4 regions of the Staphylococcus sp. MZ3 genome follow, and region 1 is predicted to be linked to each of the others. Evidence: predicted binding sites of a transcription regulator. Region 1 holds the regulator's gene; each other region holds the start of a gene.

What was found. The regulator Rex, encoded in region 1, represses fermentation and respiration genes when NADH is low (regulators of the CRP and FNR family bind a similar motif). The targets are predictions, from matches to a motif close to TTGTGAAATATTTCACAA.
Positions count from the first base shown of each region.
Region 2: KI230_RS12055 (nitrate reductase subunit alpha) is a predicted target of Rex. The motif match lies at 1,623-1,640, and genes of this name have one in related genera.
Region 3: KI230_RS01080 (L-lactate dehydrogenase) is a predicted target of Rex. The motif match lies at 1,458-1,475, and genes of this name have one in related genera.
Region 4: arcA (arginine deiminase) is a predicted target of Rex. The motif match lies at 1,637-1,654, and genes of this name have one in related genera.

Region 1 covers NZ_CP076026.1:2,087,606-2,091,763, forward strand. Annotated here, with positions in the region: gene KI230_RS10210 (ammonium transporter) at 1-181, opposite strand, end outside; gene KI230_RS10215 (sulfurtransferase TusA family protein) at 389-613, opposite strand; gene KI230_RS10220 (YeeE/YedE family protein) at 673-1,752, opposite strand; gene KI230_RS10225 (redox-sensing transcriptional repressor Rex) at 2,056-2,691, opposite strand; gene KI230_RS10230 (ABC-F family ATP-binding cassette domain-containing protein) at 2,944-4,158, shown strand, end outside.
Region 2 covers NZ_CP076026.1:2,440,615-2,444,772, reverse strand. Annotated here, with positions in the region: gene nirB (nitrite reductase large subunit NirB) at 1-135, shown strand, start outside; gene nirD (nitrite reductase small subunit NirD) at 139-453, shown strand; gene cobA (uroporphyrinogen-III C-methyltransferase) at 444-1,421, shown strand; gene KI230_RS12055 (nitrate reductase subunit alpha) at 1,730-4,158, shown strand, end outside.
Region 3 covers NZ_CP076026.1:254,710-258,867, forward strand. Annotated here, with positions in the region: gene KI230_RS01070 (globin domain-containing protein) at 1-1,112, opposite strand, end outside; gene KI230_RS01075 (hypothetical protein) at 1,267-1,374, shown strand; gene KI230_RS01080 (L-lactate dehydrogenase) at 1,685-2,638, shown strand; gene KI230_RS01085 (PTS transporter subunit EIIC) at 2,959-4,158, opposite strand, start outside.
Region 4 covers NZ_CP076026.1:2,702,882-2,707,039, reverse strand. Annotated here, with positions in the region: gene aur (zinc metalloproteinase aureolysin) at 1-553, shown strand, start outside; gene KI230_RS13335 (arginine repressor) at 920-1,369, shown strand; gene KI230_RS13330 (hypothetical protein) at 1,372-1,539, shown strand; gene arcA (arginine deiminase) at 1,716-2,951, shown strand; gene argF (ornithine carbamoyltransferase) at 2,984-3,994, shown strand; gene arcD (arginine-ornithine antiporter) at 4,085-4,158, shown strand, end outside.

The sequences.
Region 1 (4,158 bases):
TTGTAAAACCAACTGTTATCCATACAAATGTAACAAGCACAATTGCTGCCATACTTTGCATGACAGTATTAAGCGCATTTTTAGATTGAACTAATCCACCATAAAATAAACTTAATCCTGGTGTCATTAGCCAAACTAATAATGTACACAAAAACATAAATATCGTATCGTTAAGATTCATACTTACCACTCCCTTGTTTTCATAATAATCTGACAATTTATAAAAAGCAAAAATGCGTTAAGTTTTATTACATCTTTTGGGATAAAATGTGCCACACTATATAAAAGTGATTTCATGAACTAAAACAAAAAAGACTACTTACTCACTTTTAAATTAGCGGAAGTAGCCATAGAATCTAACATCTATTTTATTGTTAAAATGATAACGTTAAACTTTTTGAATTGTAATTGTCCATGAAGCATTATCAATTTGTTCATAGTTTGTTACAGGATATCCATTTTCTGCTGCCCAATTTGGAATAGCTTCCGTCGCTTGCGTGCAATCAAAATCAATTTTTAATTCATCTCCAGATTGCAATGTTGCCATTTTCTTTTGCGCTTCAATTAACGGAAATGGACATACCATTCCTACTGTACCTAATTCGTGTATCATAATTATTTCTCCTTTTCCAATCACTTTTATTTGATCAACATCATTTGCATAATAATCTTCTATACTATTTGCGTTTGCTGTTTAACCTTTGCAGATTGTTGTTGTACTTTTTTCATTGGACGAACAAAGATAAAATGACTCATTGTCCATACACCAACTATCATTGATGCTAGCGCAATCCATCCTTGCCAAGTCATCGTTGCTGTTTCAACCAAACCGTTACCGATAGAACAACCACCAGCAACTGACGCACCAAATCCCATACATATGCCACCAATAGCACTGTTTCGTATTGTAATCTTATCTGGCAATCGCCATTTAAATTCTCTTGATCCTCTAGCTGCAATATATGAACCAATGAAAATTCCTAGAACTAAAAAGACACCCCAATCAATAAATTTAGTTTCACCTGTAATCAAAAAGTGTACTAAATTTGCTGATGGCGTTGTTATACCTAAACCGTCATTTCTTCCAGTTGATGCACTCATTGGCCAAGCTAAGAGTGCGATAAGTCCAATTACAATTGCTGCAATAAATGGATGGTATCGTTTTTCGAAAAGGTAATATCTAATACCTGTATAACGTTGCTTTAGTTTTGGAACAGCAACTCGAACTTTCTTATTATTGAGTGTTCTTACAACTAGAAAAATGGTGATTATAGTTAATATAACGACTAATCCCCAAAACGGAATGCCAGTTGTTTGAGACATATCACTATTTACATTCGTTGGTTGATTAATTTTATCCATTACTTGCTTTAAAATCCCTGTTTTAGTGATTGCTGCAGTAACAGCATATAATACTAATGCAATCCAACTACCAATTAGCCCTTCACCAGCGCGATACCAAGTACCTGTTGCACATCCTCCAGCCAATACTATTCCAATTCCAAAAATAAAAGAACCTATAATTGTTCCCAATATTGGAAAACTATGTGCAGGAATTTGTAAAATATCTGTTGCCGTCAAAATCAATAATCCTATACTTTGAATAGTAATAGCGATTAATAATGCATAGAACATCTTATTATTCTTTTGCACATACATATCTCGAAAGCCACCTGTTAAACAAAATCTTGTTCTTTGCATGACAAAACCTAAGAGTCCCCCGACAATTAAGCCACTAAAAATCATCCACATAATCCTAACCTCTCATTTCCGATAAGTTTAGTATGTATTATAGGTGATGATTTTCTTGTTTTCAACCTTATACACAATATTTTTGATATTTATATTATATTCATATAAGGAAGGCGATTAATTACGATTCATCATTATATCTCTACGTGTTAATTTATTAACCTATACTATATTTATCAACACAACAGTTTTTCCTTTCATTTTCAAACATAACAGAAAAAGCCTGAGACATACTTAGTCCCAGACTGTTCTATAATTAATTAAAGATATAACAAGGTTAATCATTCAAAGCTAACATCACATTTATTCACTGTAATTTTTCATAAAGAATAATAACGACTGTAATTCTATACCTAAGTCAATTTGATGTACTTGCACATCTGAAGGCGTATTAATTCTACCAGGAGTGAAGTTTAAAATACCTTTCACACCAGCTTGGACGAGTTCATCTGCAACTTTCTGTGCAACTCTTTCTGGTGTAGTTAGAATCACAACATCTATTTCTTCCTTCTTCAATGTTGTTATTAATTCATCGTTATCTTTAACAATAACGTTCCCTATTTTCTGGCCAATAACATCTTCTTTTACGTCAAACGCTTCTGTAATCGTCATATCGTCATGTATTGAAAAGTTATATGTGAGCAAAGCTTTCCCTAGGTTCCCAACTCCGACAATTGCGATTTTGATCATGTCACTCTCGCTTAGTTCAGATTTAAAGAAATCCAATAAACTATCTATATTATATCCGTACCCTTTTTTACCTAATTCGCCAAAATATGAAAAGTCACGACGAATTGTTGCCGAGTCAATTTGTAACGCATCGCTAATCGCTTTTGAATTTACACGATCTATACCTTTAGATTTTAATGAACTGACAAATCTATAATATAACGGCAAACGTTTTAAAGTTGCTCGAGGAATTTTAACTTGGTCACTCATTCGCTATTTCCTCCTTCGTGTTTGAATGAATTATATCTATGTATTCAAACGAGTTAGAGCGTAATTGTTAGATTATTAAAAAACAAATAATTGATTACAATGAATACCTAAATATTATACATTATTGAATTTTAAAAATAAATATCTTAGTTTCAAGACGGCGTTTTATACTGTAAAATGGTTATTAATGTAATAATTACGACTTTTTTCATAAGTTAATAAAATTTGAGAAAGACGAAAGGTGAAGATCGAATGATACTTTTACAACTCAATCATATATCAAAATCGTTCGATGGTGAAGATATATTTACTGATGTTGATTTTGAAGTAAAAACTGGTGAACGAATTGGTATCGTAGGAAGAAATGGCGCCGGTAAATCAACATTGATGAAAATTATAGCTGGCGTAGAAAACTATGATTCTGGAAATGTGTCAAAAATTAAAAACTTAAAACTAGGTTATTTAACTCAACAAATGACTTTAAATTCTAATGCAACAGTTTTTGAAGAAATGTCAAAACCATTTGAACATATTAAACGAATGGAAAGCTTAATCAAAGAAGAAACAGATTGGTTATCAAAACATGCAAATGATTACGATAGTGATACATATAAAACACATATGTCCCGTTATGAATCTTTATCGAATCAATTTGAACAATTAGAAGGGTATCAATATGAAAGTAAAATTAAAACAGTACTTCACGGGTTAAATTTTAGTGAAGAAGATTTCAATAAACCTATCAATGATTTTAGCGGTGGCCAAAAAACACGTTTATCTTTAGCTCAAATGCTATTAAACGAACCTGATTTATTACTTTTAGATGAACCTACTAACCACTTAGATTTAGAAACGACAAAGTGGCTTGAAGATTATCTACGTTATTTTAAAGGTGCAATCGTCATCATCAGCCATGATCGTTACTTTTTAGATAAAATAGTTACTCAAATTTATGATGTGGCTTTAGGTGATGTCAAACGCTATGTTGGTAATTACGAGGAATTTATACAGCAACGGGATTTATATTATCAAAAACGAATGCAAGAATATGAAAGTCAACAAGCAGAAATAAAACGATTAGAAACTTTTGTTGAGAAAAATATTACCCGTGCTTCAACAAGTGGAATGGCAAAAAGTAGACGTAAGATTTTAGAAAAAATGGAACGCATTGATAAACCAATGTTAGATGCCAAAAGTGCAAATATTCAATTTGGCTTTGACCGGAATACAGGTAATGACGTCATGCATGTAAAAAATTTAGAAATCGGTTATCAAACTGCAATTACCAAACCTATCAGTATAGAGGTCTCTAAAGGCGATCATATAGCAATCATTGGGCCAAATGGTATTGGAAAATCGACCTTAATTAAAACTATTGCTAATCAACAAAAAGCGCTTAATGGCGATATTACTTTCGGCGCAAATTTACAAATTGGTTATTATGATCAAAAACAAGCAGAATTTAAA
Region 2 (4,158 bases), 350 kb from region 1:
TTACTTGACCCAGAAAGACAAAATGAACTATTTGAACGCATTATGGATGCTAAAAAAGCAGTCGAAGCTGAACCTTGGGAAGCAATAACTAGCAATGCGCAAGCACGTAAAATTTTTGAAGTGGAGAAGGTGTAATACATGGAAACAAAAGAAAAAATTAAAGTGACAACTATAGATGAATTAACACCCCTAATTGGAAAAAAGGTTATTGTCAAAGACAAAGAGGTAGGATTGTTTTTAACAGAAAGTGGCAAAATTCATGCGATTCACAATATCTGTCCACACAAACAAGGACCATTGTCTGAAGGGACAGTGAGTGGGGAATATGTATTTTGCCCGCTCCACGATCAAAAAATTGATTTAAACACAGGTATTGTTCAAGAACCTGATGAAGGTTGCGTAGATGTTTATGAGGTAGAAGTTACAGACGGGAACGTATATATATGTCTGTAGAGGAATATGGCAAGGTTTACTTGATAGGTGCGGGCCCAGGTAATCCGAATTATTTGACTAAAAAGGCTGAGCGTTTAATACGTGAAGCGGATGTCATTCTATATGATCGATTAGTGAATCCGTTAATTTTACAATATGCGAATTTGACTACTGAAATTATCGATGTTGGTAAAAAGCCGTATGCAAAACATATTCAGCAAGAAAAAATAAATGACTGTATCGTGGAAGCAGCGCGTCGATATAACAAGGTTGTTAGACTTAAAGGTGGCGATCCAGCGATATTTGGTCGTGTGCAAGAAGAAGTCGACACACTAAATGAACATCATATTGCGTTTGAAATTGTACCAGGGGTGACATCAGCGAGCGCAGCAGTTGCTACTATGCAGACAGGTTTGACAATGCGTACAGTTGCTAAAAGTGTGACATTTTCTACAGGTCACTTTAAAGATTCAGAAGAAAATGAAGTGGATGTCAATTCCTTAGTGAATGGTGGCACGTTAGCAATTTATATGGGGGTAAAACGTTTAGGGAAAATTATCACACAGATACAACAATACACAGATATTGATTACCCGATAGCGATTGTCTTTCAAGCATCGTGTTTTAACGAGTTTGTTGTTAAGGGGCGTTTAAGTAATATTATTTCAAAATTGCAACACTATTCAATTGAGGCGAAACCAGGTATATGTATTATTGGGGAAGTTGTTGGTTATACTGAAAACACTCCTAAATCATATGATTCTATGAAGCAATTTTATGTAGTAAGTGGTTCTAAACATGACGCCCTTATGCTCTGTGAACATTTATATGACGAAGGTTATGGCTGTTTGCTAAACCCAAATGATACATCGAATGGCACATATCATTCGTCGCAATATGATTACTATGATGCATTTATTAAGCAGCAAGAAAATGTAACATATATTTCAACCGATCGTGCAGATGCTAATACAGTGTTATGTCACTAATTTATAAAAAATAAATGAATAAGTAAGGTTTCAACCGAGAGAATATATTCGTGTTGAAGCCTTATTTGTCGTTGTGCCAAATTTGAACGATTTAGATTGGCAATAAGCACGACCATACATGATTGTGTATTATTTCAATGAAATCCCGTTATTGATAGGGAAATTCCTTAAGTAATTAGGTGATTCCCTAATATTTTATGTTTGTGAAAAAATGTACAATCTAATTAAAGCAATAGTCTTGGGCATTTTAAAGTATTTAAAAACACGACATCTACACATCGTATTTTTATACGTAGGAGGATATAAATATGGGAAAATTTGGATTGAATTTCTTTAAGCCAACAGAAAAATTTAATGGGAATTGGTCGATCCTAGAAAGTAAAAGTAGAGAATGGGAAAAAATGTACAGAGAACGTTGGAGCCACGATAAAGAAGTAAGAACAACACATGGTGTTAACTGTACAGGCTCATGTTCTTGGAAAGTATTTGTGAAAAATGGTGTGATTACCTGGGAAAATCAACAAACTGACTATCCAAGTTGTGGTCCGGATATGCCTGAATACGAACCGAGAGGATGTCCACGAGGTGCGTCATTCTCTTGGTATGAATACAGTCCGCTTCGAATCAAATATCCATATATTCGTGGAAAACTCTGGGATTTATGGACTGAAGCATTAGAAGAAAACAATGGTAATCGCGTTGCTGCATGGGCGTCTATTGTTGAAAATGAAGACAAAGCCAAACAATATAAGCAAGCCCGAGGTATGGGAGGGCACGTGCGTTCAAATTGGAAAGACGTTACAGAGATAATCGCAGCACAATTACTGTATACAATAAAAAAATATGGTCCAGATCGAATCGCAGGATTTACACCTATTCCAGCGATGTCAATGATTAGTTATGCAGCAGGTGCTCGATTCATCAATTTGCTTGGTGGTGAAATGCTTAGTTTTTATGACTGGTATGCAGATTTACCACCTGCCTCTCCACAAATTTGGGGAGAGCAAACAGATGTGCCTGAATCAAGCGACTGGTATAACGCATCATACATTATTATGTGGGGGTCTAATGTACCTTTAACACGTACTCCGGATGCACATTTTATGACTGAAGTCCGCTATAAAGGTACAAAAGTCATTTCAGTAGCACCAGATTACGCAGAAAATGTGAAATTTGCAGATAACTGGCTAGCACCGAATCCTGGTTCAGATGCTGCAATTGCACAAGCAATGACGCATGTTATTTTACAAGAACATTATGTTAATCAACCTAATGAACGCTTTATAAATTACGCCAAACAATATACAGATATGCCGTTTATTATCATGCTGGATGAAGATGAAAACGGATATAAAGCGGGTCGATTTTTAAGAGCGAGTGACTTAGGTCAAACAACAGAGCAAGGCGAATGGAAGCCAGTTATTCATGATGCAATCAGCGATAGTTTAGTAGTACCTAATGGCACAATGGGTCAACGTTGGGAAGAAGGTAAGAAGTGGAACTTAAAACTAGAAACAGAAGATGGTTCTAAAATTAACCCTACATTATCAATGACAGAAGGTGGATACGAATTAGAAACAATTCAATTCCCATACTTTGATAGTGATGGAGATGGGATATTCAATCGTCCAATTCCAACTCGACAAGTCACTTTAGCAAATGGTGACAAAGTCCGTATTGCTACAATTTTTGATTTAATGGCAAGTCAATATGGCGTACGTCGTTTTGATCATAAATTAGAATCAAAAGGATACGACGATGCAGAATCAAAATATACACCTGCTTGGCAAGAAGCCATTTCAGGCGTAAAACAAAGTGTTGTCATTCAAGTAGCGAAAGAATTTGCGCAAAACGCTATCGATACTGAAGGGCGTTCAATGATTATCATGGGTGCGGGTATTAACCATTGGTTTAACTCAGATACGATTTATCGTTCAATCTTAAACTTAGTTATGTTATGTGGCTGTCAAGGTGTGAATGGTGGCGGTTGGGCTCACTATGTGGGACAAGAAAAATGTCGTCCGATTGAAGGATGGAGTACTGTCGCATTTGCGAAAGACTGGCAAGGACCACCACGTTTGCAAAACGGAACAAGTTGGTTCTATTTTGCAACAGACCAATGGAAATATGAAGAGTCAAATGTAGATCGTTTAAAATCTCCATTAGCTAAAACAGAGGAGTTAAAGCATCAACATCCAGCTGATTATAATGTTTTAGCAGCTAGACTTGGTTGGTTACCATCATATCCACAATTTAATAAAAATAGTTTGTTGTTTGCAGAAGAAGCTAAAGATGAAGGCATTGAGTCGAATGAGGCAATTTTAAAACGCGCGATAGATGAAGTTAAGTCAAAACAAACGCAATTTGCGATAGAAGATCCGGATTTGAAAAAGAATCATCCGAAATCACTGTTTATATGGCGCTCAAATCTAATCTCAAGTTCTGCAAAAGGTCAAGAATACTTTATGAAGCATTTACTTGGCACAAAATCAGGTTTATTAGCTACACCAAATGAAGATGAAAAGCCAGAAGAAATTACGTGGCGTGAGGAAACAACAGGGAAATTAGATTTAGTCGTTTCTTTAGATTTCAGAATGACAGCAACACCTTTATATTCTGACATTGTATTGCCAGCAGCGACTTGGTATGAGAAGCATGATTTATCATCTACAGATATGCATCCATATGTACATCCTTTTAATCCAGCTATTGATCCATTATGGGAATCGCGTTCAGA
Region 3 (4,158 bases), 960 kb from region 1:
TCGTAGTGTACGCGATCCATATCGTAATTTAAAGATTTAAGTGCTTCGATCATAGATTGTAAGAATTTTGTACCACCACAGATATAAATTTCAGGTTTATTTGCTAAAAATACTTGTAATTCTTCAGCGCCAATATAGCCTTGTTTATCTTTTAAGTGTGTATATAATTTAGCGTTGTCATGATGGCTTGCGATACTGTTGAAGTTGTCTTTGAAAGGTAAATGTTGTTCATTTTCAGCAACTTGAACCATCTGTGTATCTAAACCTTTGGCAGAGGCAGCTTCATACATAGCTACTAAAGGTGTAACACCAATACCTGAACCTAAGAAAAGTTGTGGTTCAGTCGTATTCTCTAATACGAATCCACCTACAGGCGCAGCTAAATTAATTATATCGCCTTCTTTAATCTCATCGTGTAAAATTGTTGAAACTTCGCCTTCATGTTCTGTTGTGACATCACGTTTAACGCCAAAAGTTAAATGGTTTTTTTCACCTGATACGATAGAATAGTGACGTTTAGCTCTATATGGAAGTTTATCACTAGAAACATCAACTGTGATGTATTGGCCTGGTGTAAATTCACTAAAGTCATATTCTTCAGTTTCAACTGTAAATGATTTAATGTCTTCAGATTCTTGTTTAATATTGGTAATTTTGAATGGTTTAAAACCAATCCACATCATTTGATCATAAATTTCTTTTTCAATTTGGATGAACACATCCGCAATAACACCATATGCTTTTGCCCAAGCTTGAATCACAGGGTCATGTTCTTCTAAACCTGTCACGTCTTGGATTGCTTTTAATAAATTTTCCCCCACAATTGGATAATGTTCAGCATAAACTTGTAATGCACAGTGTTTATATGCGACTGGCATAATGACTGGTTTAATAACACTTAAGTTATCGATATTAACCGCAGCGGCCATTACAGCTTGTGCTAATGCTGAAGATTGCATGCCTCGTTTTTGGTTCGTTTGATTAAACATGTTTAAAAGTTCAGGATGCGCTTTAAACATTTTTGGATAAAAGATTGACGTAATTTCTGTCCCTTTCTCTTTAAGTAAAGGCACCGTTTGTTTGATAATGTCTTTCTCTTGTTCTGTAAGCATGATACTCCTCCTTTAATCTGTCTATTTTGATTATTCTACTAAAAATTTCGATATTCAATTAATTGGTTTGAGAAAATATAAATAAAATGGCAAATTTGATAATTGTATGACATTTTTAATTTTTTAAATACTTATCAATAAGCATTGTGTACAATTGTCTGTTTGCACACCGACGATTGCGCGCATTTATTTGACTAATTCAAAAAACATTGTTGTTTTCTTAGAAAAAAGTAAACATGATAATAAAAATGTGAAAGTGTAAATAATCACTGGCGAAGTACGAAGACTAAAGACATCTAAGATGTAATCGTATACAAATTAAAAAGGTGTAAAAATTAAAATAAAATGTGAAATAAATCACAATTTAATATTGACCCAGTACTTAATGCATGTTACATTTTATATGTGAAATAAATCACAAACTTAAAAGCGGATGACACATGACCTTTTAAGTTATGCGTTGAAAATAAAAGAGATGTTTATTTGCTTTTGTATCGTCAATAAGCAGCATTAAACTAACATATTTGAAGCTACATGTATGTTAGTGAATTAATCATAAGGGAGTTTTTGTAATGAACAAATTTAAAGGGAACAAAGTTGTATTAATAGGTAATGGTGCAGTAGGTTCAAGCTACGCATTTTCATTAGTGAACCAAAGCATTGTTGATGAATTAGTCATCATTGATTTAGACACTGAAAAAGTTCGAGGAGATGTTATGGATTTAAAACATGCCACACCATATTCTCCAACAACAGTTCGTGTGAAAGCTGGCGAATACAGTGATTGTCATGATGCGGATCTAGTTGTCATCTGTGCTGGTGCTGCACAAAAACCTGGAGAAACACGTTTAGATTTAGTATCTAAAAACTTGAAAATATTCAAATCAATTGTTGGTGAAGTAATGGCATCAAAATTTGATGGTATTTTCTTGGTAGCTACAAATCCTGTTGATATTTTAGCGTATGCAACATGGAAATTCTCTGGTTTACCTAAAGAACGTGTTATAGGTTCTGGTACAATTTTAGACTCTGCACGCTTTAGATTATTGTTAAGCGAAGCGTTCGATGTTGCGCCACGTAGCGTCGATGCTCAAATTATTGGTGAACATGGTGACACTGAATTACCAGTATGGTCACACGCTAATATTGCGGGTCAACCTTTGAAGACATTACTTGAACAACGTCCTGAGGGCAAAGCGCAAATTGAACAAATTTTTGTTCAAACACGTGATGCAGCATATGACATTATTCAAGCTAAAGGTGCCACTTATTATGGTGTTGCAATGGGATTAGCTAGAATTACTGAAGCGATTTTCAGAAATGAAGATGCCGTATTGACTGTATCAGCATTATTAGAAGGCGAATATGAGGAAGAAGATGTTTATATTGGTGTTCCAGCAGTCATCAATAGAAACGGTATTCGCAACGTCGTAGAAATCCCATTAAACGACGAGGAACAAAGCAAGTTCGCACATTCAGCTAAAACATTAAAAGATATTATGGCTGAAGCAGAAGAACTTAAATAACTTTTTATAAAATCTATACCATTCCAAAAATTGTAAAACCTTACCCCAAAAAATTGTATAAAGGGCTATTTGATACAACTATATGTGTCGAGTAGCCCTATTTTTAATGTAGTGAAAGTCGTTGTTGAAATTAAATTCAAATCTGGCACTTAAGCTTTAATCATAGCATTAAGATGATTGTCTAGCAGAGGCGATTTGCGGGCTCACTACAGTGCATGATGAACTTAATGCTTCAAATGTAACATTAAAAATAAAAGCAACGATGTCACTTCTTACTTCGTACATCGTTGCCATTAGTTCTGTTGATATTTCGGTTAGTCTTAATCCCCGAGCAATTCTTCAATTTCATTTTTGATAACTGTAACGTGAGGCCCATAAATTACTTGCACACCAGTGCCTTGCTGGATTACACCTTTGGCACCAGTACTTTCGAGTAATACTTTATCGACTTTGTCATTTTGATGAAGTGTGACGCGTAGTCTCGTTGCACAACAGTCAACGATTTCAATGTTATCTTTGCCTCCCAAACCAGCAACAATTGTTTGTGCTCTTTCAGTAGCCTCAACTTGTTGTGCTGCAGCTTTATCTTCTCGACCAGGTGTTTTGAAATTAAATTTCGTAATTAAGAATCTGAAAACGATGTAATACAAACAGAACCACACAATTCCAATAGGTATGACGTATAGGTAGTTTGTTTTACTATTACCTTGTAGCACACCAAAAAGTAAGAAATCGATAAAGCCTCCACTGAAGGTTTGACCAATTGTAATGTTGAAAATGTCTGCCATCATAAATGCTAATCCATCAAAGAAGGCATGGATTACATAAAGAATAGGTGCGACAAACAAGAAACTAAACTCTAAAGGTTCGGTAATACCTGTTAAAAATGAAGTGAGTGCAGCGGATAACATTAAACCGCCGACAACTTTTTTATGTTCAGGTTTAGCTGTGTGATAAATTGCAAGTGCGGCACCACATAAGCCGAACATCATCGTAATAAAACGGCCTGACATAAAGCGTGACACACCTGAATAATACTTCGTCACATCTGGATCACCAAGTTGAGCAAAGAAGATGTTCTGCGTACCTTGAACTAAGTGCCCTTTGACTTCTAAAGTACCACCAAGTGCCGTCTGCCAAAACGGTAAGTAAAAAATATGATGTAAACCGAGTGGACCTAACAATCTTAAGATGAAGCCATAAACAAAAGTACCGATGGCACCTGTTTTCGTTACAAATCCACCAACATGGTAAATGCCGGCTTGTATGCTTGGCCAAATGAAAAACATCAATACACCTAAAAAGATTGCGGCAAATGCTGTGACAATAGGGACAAATCTAGAGCCACCAAAGAAACCTAAATACGGTGGTAATACCACTTTGTGATATTTGTTGTGAAGTATTGCAGTCATAATACCTGTGATAATCCCGCCAAAAACACCGGTTTCAACCGTTTGTATACCGAGCACCATGCCTTGTCCATTTTGTGCAAGCTGATCTTTTGCCAATGTGCCCGTGAT
Region 4 (4,158 bases), 620 kb from region 1:
TGGTGACAAAATGATCTATGGTGATGGTGATGGTCGCACATTCACAAGTTTATCGGGTGCAAATGACGTAGTAGCACACGAATTAACACACGGTGTGACACAAGAGACTGCAAACTTAGAATATAAGGACCAGTCAGGCGCTCTAAATGAAAGCTTTTCAGATGTTTTTGGATACTTTGTAGATGACGAGGATTTCTTAATGGGTGAAGATGTCTACACACCTGGAAAAGAGGGAGACGCTTTACGCAGCATGTCAAACCCAGAACAATTTGGTCAACCAGCTCATATGAAAGACTATGTATTCACTGAAAAAGATAATGGTGGCGTACATACGAATTCTGGAATTCCAAATAAAGCAGCTTATAACGTGATTCAAGCAATAGGGAAATCTAAATCAGAACAAATTTACTACCGAGCATTAACGGAATACTTAACAAGTAATTCAAACTTCAAAGATTGTAAAGATGCATTATACCAAGCGGCTAAAGATTTATATGACGAGCAAACAGCTGAACAGGTGTATGAAGCATGGAATGAAGTAGGCGTGGAGTAAAAATATATAAACAAGAAGAAGTAATGTTAAACACTTATAAATAATTAAATTTTAAATACAGCTTATATATGGGGTATACCTACATTGATAATTGACTTTGTAGGTATACCCTCTCTTTGTAATTAGATGAGAGGAGTGTGAGGGTTGTCTGCCGAAAGACTACTCGGCAGTCTAAAATCATTACAAGTAGTAGATATGTGATAATTAAATGCTGACTTAGAATACAAAATTCATTTTAAAAGTTGTCACAAAAAATTTACATGTATTTTTATTATCTTTTGCAAAACAAAGTGTTAAATTATAAATGAAACATGCATGAATTTATTTTTTAATACAAGAAACGTAACTACCAAAGGAGTTTACAATATGAAGAAAAGTAAACGATTAGAAATTGTTTCTACAATAGTTAAAAAGCATAAGATTTATAAAAAAGAACAAATCATTTCATATATTGAAGAATATTTTGGTGTAAGATATAGTGCAACAACAATTGCTAAAGACTTGAAAGAACTTAATATATATCGTGTCCCTATCGATTGTGAAACATGGATTTATAAAGCTATTAATAATCAAACAGAACAAGAGATGAGAGAAAAGTTTAGACACTATTGTGAACATGAAGTTCTAAGTTCAATCATCAATGGTTCATACATTATCGTCAAAACCTCACCTGGTTTCGCCCAAGGCATAAACTATTTTATCGATCAGCTAAATATAGAAGAGATATTAGGTACGGTGAGTGGAAATGACACTACATTAATCTTAACTGCCTCAAATGATATGGCAGAATACGTATATGCAAAATTATTTAAATAGACATGTATCAAATGAATAATAAAAATTTGTTTCGTATCACGTGTACTCAAGTTAGTTACCAAATATTAACTTGTGTACGCGTTTTTTTATGGAAAGAAAGAATTCATAGTCATTCAATTGACTGTATAAAAAACTTTATACAACATGTTTTTATGGGTATTTTTGAATAAAAAATGCATATTTTGACCCAAAATACCTTTATTTATGTATAAAAATCCATTATTATGTATTGTATAACAAAAAGATATGAAATTTTCGACTTTCTTTATGTGAATATAATCACATGTAAGCGTTTGAAGATTGTCTATACTCTAAATGAATTCAAAGATAAAAGGAGGAAATAGACATGACAGATGGTCCAATTAAAGTAAATAGCGAAATTGGAGCTTTAAAAACTGTGTTACTTAAGCGTCCTGGAAAAGAATTAGAAAATTTAGTACCTGATTATTTAGATGGATTACTATTTGATGATATTCCATATTTAGAAGTAGCTCAAAAAGAGCATGACCATTTTGCGCAGGTGCTAAGAGAAGAGGGTGTTGAAGTACTTTACCTTGAGAAGTTAGCAGCTGAAAGTATTGAAAATCCTCAAGTAAGAAGTGAATTTATTGATGATGTATTAGCAGAGTCTAAAAAAACAATATTAGGTCATGAAGAAGAAATTAAGGCATTATTTGCGACACTTTCTAATCAAGAACTTGTAGATAAAATAATGTCAGGGGTACGTAAGGAAGAAATTAATCCGAAATGTACACATCTAGTAGAGTATATGGATGATAAGTATCCATTCTATTTAGATCCAATGCCAAACCTTTATTTTACTAGAGATCCACAAGCCTCAATAGGACACGGTATAACAATCAATCGGATGTTCTGGAGAGCACGACGACGAGAATCAATATTTATTCAATATATTGTAAAGCATCATCCTAGATTTAAAGATGCGAATATTCCAATCTGGTTAGATCGAGATTGCCCATTCAATATTGAAGGCGGCGATGAACTTGTTTTATCTAAAGATGTCTTGGCTATAGGCGTTTCAGAACGTACATCTGCACAAGCTATTGAAAAGTTAGCGCGACGTATTTTTGAAAATCCGCAGGCGACGTTTAAAAAAGTAGTAGCAATTGAAATTCCAACTAGTCGAACTTTTATGCACTTAGATACAGTATTTACAATGATAGATTATGACAAATTTACAATGCATTCAGCCATTTTAAAGGCAGAAGGCAATATGAATATATTTATTATTGAATATGATGACGTAAATAAAGATATTGCCATCAAACAATCTAGTCATTTAAAAGATACTTTAGAAGACGTACTAGGTATAGATGATATCCAATTCATTCCAACAGGAAATGGTGATGTCATTGATGGTGCTAGAGAGCAATGGAATGATGGCTCAAATACATTATGTATAAGACCAGGCGTTGTAGTGACTTACGATAGAAACTATGTATCGAATGATTTATTGAGACAAAAAGGCATAAAAGTCATTGAAATATCTGGTAGCGAACTGGTACGTGGACGTGGGGGCCCTAGATGTATGAGTCAACCACTATTCAGAGAAGACATTTAACGTAATAAATTATAGAAGCGAGGGTGAAAATAATGACAGAAATTCAAAAACCGTATGATTTAAAAGGCAGATCATTATTAAAAGAAAGTGATTTTACCAAAGCAGAATTCGAAGGACTTATTGATTTTGCAATTACATTAAAAGAGTATAAGAAAAACGGTATTAAGCATCACTACTTATCTGGAAAAAATATTGCACTACTATTCGAAAAGAATTCGACGAGAACGCGTGCAGCGTTTACAGTTGCGTCTATTGATTTAGGTGCGCATCCAGAATTTTTAGGGAAAAATGATATTCAATTAGGCAAAAAAGAATCTGTAGAGGATACTGCGAAAGTATTAGGTAGAATGTTCGATGGTATTGAATTCCGTGGTTTTTCACAACAAGCTGTTGAAGATTTAGCGAAGTTCTCTGGTGTGCCGGTGTGGAATGGATTAACAGACGATTGGCATCCTACACAAATGTTAGCTGATTTTATGACAATAAAAGAGAATTTTGGATATCTAGAAGGAATAAACTTAACTTACGTTGGAGATGGACGTAATAATATTGCGCATTCATTAATGGTAGCAGGTGCTATGTTAGGTGTTAATGTAAGAATTTGTACACCTAAATCATTAAATCCAAAAGAGGCATATGTTGATATTGCAAAAGAAAAAGCGAGTCAATATGGTGGTTCAGTCATGATTACGGATAATATTGCAGAAGCAGTTGAAAATACAGATGCTATATATACAGATGTTTGGGTATCGATGGGTGAAGAAAGTGAATTTGAACAACGTATTAATTTATTAAAAGACTATCAAGTGAATCAACAGATGTTTGATTTAACAGGTAAAGATTCAACGATATTCTTACATTGTTTACCAGCATTCCATGATACAAATACACTTTATGGACAAGAAATTTATGAAAAATATGGATTAGCTGAAATGGAAGTTACAGACCAAATCTTTAGAAGTGAACATTCAAAAGTGTTTGATCAAGCTGAAAATAGAATGCATACAATTAAGGCAGTAATGGCAGCAACATTGGGGAGTTAATCACTAAATGGAACGATATGAATATGATGTGTCTGATGATATAAGTGTCATGTACAGACACCTCATATTGGTATTAAAGGAGAAATGAATATGAACGAATCAGGAGATAACAAACTCAGTAAATCTTCTTTAATTGGACTAGTTATAGGATCCATGATTGGTGG